DNA from 3 places in the Sphingomonas sp. SP2 genome. Region 1 is predicted to be linked to each of the others. Evidence: predicted binding sites of a transcription regulator. Region 1 holds the regulator's gene; each other region holds the start of a gene.
What was found. Region 1 encodes LexA, which represses DNA repair genes until DNA is damaged. Its sites were predicted from a motif close to GTTCCNCNCTTGTTCT; they were not measured.

Region 1 (2,260 bases):
CAAGGACTTCGTCGCCCGCCGCGCCAACGACCGCGCTGCCGCGGCCGCCAATCAGGTGCTCGCCGCCGTCAATCGCGGAACGCCGCTGGCGGAGGCCCTGGCTGCCCTGAAGCAGGCCGGCGTCCGTCCGCCCGAGGCCATCGACCTTCGCCGCGGCGCTCTCGCGCAGTTCGCGCAGCAGGGCCAGGAAGTGCCGCCGCCGCTGCGGATCTTCTTCACCCTCGCGCCGGGCAAGGCGCAGCGCGCCGCCGGTCCGTCGGGCATCTATCTCGTCAAGGTGGACCGAATCGTCCCGGGCAATGCCGCGACCAATCCGACGCTGATCGCGCAGGAACTGACCGGCCTGCAGCGCAGCGCAAGCGAGGAGCTTGCCCTGCAGTGGCTTACCGCCGCGCAGAAGGAGCTGAAGGTCAGCCGCAACGAGGATGCGATCAAGGCGGCTCGCCAGCGCATCCTTGGTGCGCCCGCCAGCTGATCGCGGGAGCGGATTGAGGCGAGGCTGGGACGGATAGGTCGGCGATGATCCGCCTGCTCGTCATCGACAATGTCGACAGCTTCACCTTCACTCTCGTTGATTATCTGCGCCAGCTCGGCGCCGAGGTGGCGGTACGCCGCTCCGACGCGCTGACGGTCGCGGAGGCGATGAGCTTCCCCGGCCCGCTCCTCGTCAGCCCGGGCCCGGGCCATCCCGTGGATGCGGGCATTTCGGTGCCCATTGCCGCGGCCTGCATCGCGGCGGCCAAGCCCCTGCTCGGCGTCTGCCTCGGGCACCAGGCGATCGCGCTCGCCGCCGGCGCCGCGGTGGTGCGGGCCGACCCGGTGCATGGCAAGACCGACGCCATCGCCCATGATGGAAGCGGCATATTCGCCGGACTTCCGAGCCCGCTCTCCATGACCCGCTATCACAGCCTCGTCGCGACCGGCCTGCCCGAGGCTCTTGTTGCCAATGCCACCGGAGGCGACGGGACGATCCAGGGGCTTCGCCACGCCGCCGCGCCCGTGCACGGGGTCCAGTTCCATCCCGAGAGCGTTGCGAGCGCGCACGGCCTCGGCCTGCTCGCGAACTTCCTTGCTACGGCCACTTGACGGCCCCCGAAACGTTCCTTACTCGTTCCCCGTCTGTTCACTTGAAGGCTGCCGGGCCCATGCTGACCTCGAAGCAACGCGAACTTCTTACCTATATCGATCAGCGCCTGAAGGCGTCGGGCGTGTCGCCAAGCTTCGACGAGATGCGCGAGGCGCTCGACCTTAAGAGCAAGTCGGGGGTTCACCGCCTGATTTCGGCGCTCGAGGAGCGGCAGTTCATTCGCCGCCTGCCCAATCGCGCGCGTGCGCTCGAAGTGGTTCGCCTGCCCGAAGCGGTCGGCGGCCCGGCCCCTGCCCCGGCTCCGTCCGCGCGTCCGGTGGTCCCGGCCAACGACACGATCGAGCTTCCGCTCGCCGGGCGCATCGCGGCGGGTACACCGATTGAGGCGCTGCAGGGCTCGGACAGCTTTCCCGTTCCCGCGGCTTTGCTCGGCCCGGGCGAACATTATGCGCTCGAGGTGTCGGGCGATTCGATGGTCGACGAGGGCATCCTCGATGGCGACTATGTGCTGATCCGCAAGTCGGAGACCGCGCGCGAGGGCGAGATCGTGGTCGCGCTGATCGACGATGCCGAGGCGACGCTGAAGACCTTCCGCCGCGAAGGACAGATGGTCCGGCTCGATCCCGCCAATCGCAGCCACGAACCGCAGCGCTACGATCCGCGCCGGGTGAAGATCCAGGGCAAGCTCGCGGGACTGATCCGCCGCTATCACTGATGCAGGGGCGCCTCCCTTCGCGGGAAGGGGGAAGCGGCGGCTGGCTGACGAAGGGCTGAGCGCGCGCGCCATCCCGTCGCCGCAGCGAAGGCGGGGACCTCTGATAGAGGCCGCGGGTGCCTTGAGGTCTCCGCTTTCGCCGGGGCGACCGACGATCCCAATCTCAAACTCGCCAATCTGTATCGCGCCCGCGCCGGACCGCTCGACCGGCATGGAACGTGCCCGCCCTCCCCGGCTTTCTTGCCAGAGGAGGAGAAGACCATGGCTTACGACCACTATCGCGATCACGACCTGCGGTCCCGCGACGAAGGCCGTTTTCAAGACGACCGCTTTTCCGAAGACCGCGAATCCGACCGCGGCTTCTTCCGCTCGGGCCGCGATGACCGCGATCTCGCCAGCCGTCGCGGTTCTCAGCGCGACGATCGCCGCGCCCCCATTCCTACCGACGAGACCCGCGA
Region 2 (2,260 bases), on a different contig from region 1:
AGGTCATGGTTGGGAACGACGAGGTCCTCGTCGAACTCCATCCGCTCGCCGAGGCCGTCGCAGGCGGGGCAGGCGCCCTGCGGCGCGTTGAACGAGAAGAGCCGCGGCTCGATCTCGGCGATGGTGAAGCCCGAGACGGGGCAGGCGAACTTCTCGGAGAAGGTGATGCGGCCCGGGGGCGCGTTGGTCGCGAGGACCGCGCGGTCGGCGGCCTTGTGGAGGACCTCGGCGACGCCGGTGTTCTCGGCGCCCGGGGGGTCGGCGGGCGGATCGGCGGGGTCGAGATAGGCGAGGCCCTCGGCGAGCTTCAGCGCGGTCTCGAAGCTGTCGGCGAGGCGAGTCTGGAGGCCGTCGCGCACCACGATGCGGTCGACCACCACCTCGATGTCATGCTTGTACTTCTTGTCGAGGGCGGGGGCCTCGTCGATCTCGTAGAAGGTGCCGTCGATGCGGACGCGGGTGAAGCCCGCCTTCTGCCACTCGAGCATCTCCTTGCGGTATTCGCCCTTGCGGCCGCGGACGACGGGGGCGAGCAGATAGTGGCGGCTGCCCTCGGGGAGGGTCATGACGCGGTCGACCATCTGGCTGACCTGCTGCGCCTGGATGGGTTCGCCGGTGGCGGGCGAATAGGGAATGCCGACCCGCGCCCAGAGGAGGCGCATATAGTCGTAGATTTCGGTCACGGTGGCGACGGTCGAGCGCGGATTGCGGCTGGTCGTCTTCTGCTCGATCGAGATGGCGGGCGAGAGGCCGTCGATATGCTCGACATCGGGCTTCTGCATCATCTCGAGGAACTGGCGGGCATAGGCCGAGAGCGACTCCACGTAGCGGCGCTGGCCTTCCGCATAGATGGTGTCGAAGGCGAGGCTCGACTTGCCCGAGCCCGAGAGGCCGGTGATCACCGTCAGCTGGTCGCGGGGAATCGCGACGTCCACGCCCTTGAGGTTATGTTCGCGCGCGCCCTTGACGGTGATGTGAGTCAGCATGGAGGGAGTTTGTTCCGTTTTCGTTCTAGAGGCAATCCCTGTCCCGGCAAGGCGCGGGTCGAGCGGGACGGCGTGAAGGGGCGAGATGGGAACGAACGCGCGCGAAGGCAAGGCGGCTCCATGGTCGTGCCGGCCGTCGCAGCCTTGCGCTAAGCTACGGAGAGCGCGGGCTTTTCGCGGATGAGGTCGGCCGCCTTCTCGGCAATCATGATGGTCGGGGCATTGGTATTACCGCTGACCAGGCGGGGCATGATCGAGGCATCGACGACGCGCAGGGCCTCGAGACCCACGACCCGGAGTTGGGGATCGACCACGGCGCCCGCGCCGCGGCCCATCGCGCAGGTCCCGACCGGATGGTAGATGGTCGTCCCGCTGGCCCGGGCGAAGGCGAGGAGGTCGGCGTCGCTCCGGATGTCCGGACCGGGGCTCGTCTCATGGTCGATGTAGGCGGCGACGGGATCGGTGGCGGCGAGCCGGCGGCCGAACTTCAATCCGGCGACGATCACGTCGCGGTCGAGCGGATCGGCGAGATAATTGGGGCGGATCGCCGGATGCTCGGCCGGGTCGGCGGAGCGGAGGTGGACCGAGCCACGCGATTCCGGGCGCAGCTGGCAAGGCGCGATGGTGAGCCCCGGCTCCTTCTCGAGCTCCATCACCTGCTCGTTGGCGAGCTTGTCCGAATCCATCGTCGCCGGGAGGATGTGGAACTGGAGGTCGGGCCCGGCGAGGTCGGGGCGCGAGCGGGTGAAGATGCCGACATGCGCCGCCGACAGAGTGAGGAGGCCGCGGCGGTGGAGGAGGTAGCGGCCGACCTCGCGCAGCAGCCGGGGGCCGCGGGCGAGTTCATTGACTGACAGGGTGCCGCGTTTCAGCCGATAGGTCTCGCCGACGACAAAATGGTCCTGGAGGTTCTCGCCGACCCCGGCCAGCGGGTGGACGACGGGGATCCCGAGCTGCTGGAGGCGCTCGGGCTGGCCGATGCCCGACAGTTCGAGCAGCTGGGGCGAATTGATTGCGCCGCCGCAGACGATCACCTCGCGCCGGGCGCGGACGGTGCGGGGCGTGCCGCGATGGTCATATCCGACGCCGGTCGCGCGGCCGTCGGCGACCATGATCCGACGGGCGAGCGCATGGGTGACGACCGCGAGATTGGGGCGGCCCATGGCGGGGTGCAGGTAGGCGACCGCGGCCGAGCAGCGCTTGCCGTCGCGGATGTTAACCTGGAACCAGCTCACCCCTTCCTGCTCGGGCCCGTTGCAGTCGCGCCTGGGCAG
Region 3 (2,260 bases), 1.1 Mb from region 1:
CCGCCGCCAGCCGGGCGCCGCGTCCGTAGCGCGCCAGCGCCCAGGCCGCACCCGCGGTCGGCGCAATCGCGGCCCGCGCCCCGATCCCCATGGCCGCGAAGCGCGCCTCCATGTCGGCGATCAGCCTGTCCTCGCCGCCGAACAGGTGCGCGACCCCGCCGACGTCGAGGCGTAGGCCATGCTCGCCGTCGATCTCGACCAGGGGCGACCAGCGCTGCGCCCAGCGCGCCGCGGTCCTGAGCCAGGCCGCCTCGCCCGCGAGATCGGCCGGCTCGGCCTCGAGGCCGGGGTCGAGCGCGCGGGCGTCGGCCAGCCGTCCGCCCGGCCGCGCCCCGCGCGCCGCCGCGGCCGGGGTCGCCGCATGGATGAGCTGGCCGTGCCGTCCCTCGACCGTCAGGACCAGCGGGCGGGCGAGCGCGTCGTCAGGCGCGTCGCTGCCATTGGCCCACCGCTCGATCGCCAGGTTCGGCAGCCACAGGGAGCAGATCCGGCGCATCATCGCCGACCACCCACGTGCCCGGCAGCCGCCGACGCGAGCGGAACAGTTCGGCCTGCCAGCGTGGGGCTCCGGGCGCCTTGGGGTCGAACGGATGGGCAAGGCTCGGCGCGCTTCCCAGCCGCCAGCGCTCGCGCGCGCCGCTGAGGTTGGCTTGGCCCTGCAGCCGGACCAGCCAGCAGGCGACCCCGCTCCGTTCCGCCGCCACCGCCAGTCGCCGCGTCGCGGTGAAGTCGAGCGCTTGCGGGTCGCCCCACAATTCGCCGATCACCCCGCTTAAGGCCGGACATCGGAGGCCCTCCTCCATCGCCCACAGGGCCGCTTTGGCGTCGCGCGCCTCGACATGGATGAGGCCACGGCCGATCGCCCCCAGCCCCGCCGCATGGACCCGCCCGCCCTCGCGGATCGCCATTCGCTCCTGCACCCAGAGCAGGGGCCGCGCGGGGTCGAGCTGGCCGAGCACGAAGCCGGTCCAGCCCGCATCGCGCGGCGAGGCGGCGAAGAGTTCGGAGAGGATGGCCGCATTGTTCTCCGGAGAAAGCCGGAGCCCAGTGGCTGCTGGAGCAGTTCCCAGCGCAGCCGAAGGAGGCACTGGACCCCGGCCTTCGCCGGGGAACAGCCCTTCTTCAGCCGCACGGCTCCCGCCGCCGGCGACCAGGTGAAGACCTCGATCCACACGACTCGCAACGCTATTGTTCTTCTTTTGTTCTTATTCGCGCGAGTCCGCGAACGGAGTCAACGGGGCGACTCAGCGGCCCCTAGTGGAACAGGGCAAAGTGGCGGCGTTCGACGTCCGCGGCATTACGGGCGACCAGGCGCAAGGTGGGGCTGTCGCCGCGGGCTCCATAAGCGGCGTGCATTGCATAGCTGTTCTGGTGTACCTTGCGCATCAGCCGGAGGTAAGCGGCCTGCGAAGGCGCGGAGGCGAACTCGTCCAACCAGACCCGGTGATTGGGAAGCAAGGTCGCGGCGGGCAGCAGATTGAGCCGGCGGCCAGCCATCGACAATTGTCCGGCCAACCCACGATGCTCTTCGGCCAACGACTGCGGCAAACCATCGAATGCCGCATTCCCATCCAGGATCGGCACCTGTGCCGCCCGGATCACCAGCTGGTCGTAGGATGCGGCTCGCGCCAGGTAAGTCGCCGCGGTCGGCACCTCGACGTCGGGCTTCGGCAGCGGCGGTGCCGACCGAGCAGGCCGGCCACTCATGGAATTGGGATCGGGCTTCTGCGTCGCGCAGCCGGCGAGGAGCAGTGCGGAGAGAAAGACAATCTTACGCATCACGTCATCCCGGCCTTGAGCCGGGATCCCGCTGCTCGGTCCGGCCAAGCCAAGAAGGAAGAAGCTGGACCCCGGGTCAAGCCCGGGGTGACGAATGAACGATCCCTCGGGGTGACGGATAAAGATCGCCTAGGGTAACGACGCCTTGAGATCAGCGTCCGATCATCGCCTCGGGACGAACCACCCGGTCGAACGTCTCGGCGTCCACCAGCCCCAGCTCGAGCCCGGCTTCCTTCAGCGTCAGGCGCTTCTTGTGCGCATGCTTGGCGATCGCGGCGGCATTGTCGTAGCCGATCTCGGGCGCCAGCGCGGTCACCAGCATCAGGCTGCGGCCAACCAGCTCGGCGATATGCTCCTCATTGGCCTCGGTGCCCTCGACGCAACGTTCGGCGAAGCTGACCATGGACACCGACAGCAGCTCGACCGAGCGAAGCACGTTCGAGCCGATCAGCGGCATGAAGACGTTCAGTTCGAAATGACC

Region 2: a site for LexA is predicted at 998-1,013, ahead of uvrA (excinuclease ABC subunit UvrA). Genes of this name have one in related genera too.
Region 3: a site for LexA is predicted at 1,191-1,206, ahead of AC4GYU_RS02575 (ImuA family protein). Genes of this name have one in related genera too.

What each region holds. Positions count from the first base shown of each region.
Region 1 covers NZ_JBZFLD010000001.1:1,565,561-1,567,820, reverse strand. Annotated here, with positions in the region: gene AC4GYU_RS08045 (peptidylprolyl isomerase) at 1-475, shown strand, start outside; gene AC4GYU_RS08040 (anthranilate synthase component II) at 520-1,086, shown strand; gene lexA (transcriptional repressor LexA) at 1,146-1,802, shown strand; gene AC4GYU_RS08030 (PRC-barrel domain-containing protein) at 2,064-2,260, shown strand, end outside.
Region 2 covers NZ_JBZFLD010000002.1:312,519-314,778, reverse strand. Annotated here, with positions in the region: gene uvrA (excinuclease ABC subunit UvrA) at 1-986, opposite strand, end outside; gene AC4GYU_RS12175 (GMC family oxidoreductase) at 1,136-2,260, opposite strand, start outside.
Region 3 covers NZ_JBZFLD010000001.1:496,470-498,729, forward strand. Annotated here, with positions in the region: gene AC4GYU_RS02570 (Y-family DNA polymerase) at 1-499, opposite strand, end outside; gene AC4GYU_RS02575 (ImuA family protein) at 423-1,088, opposite strand; gene AC4GYU_RS02580 (DUF305 domain-containing protein) at 1,255-1,779, opposite strand; gene fumC (class II fumarate hydratase) at 1,931-2,260, opposite strand, start outside.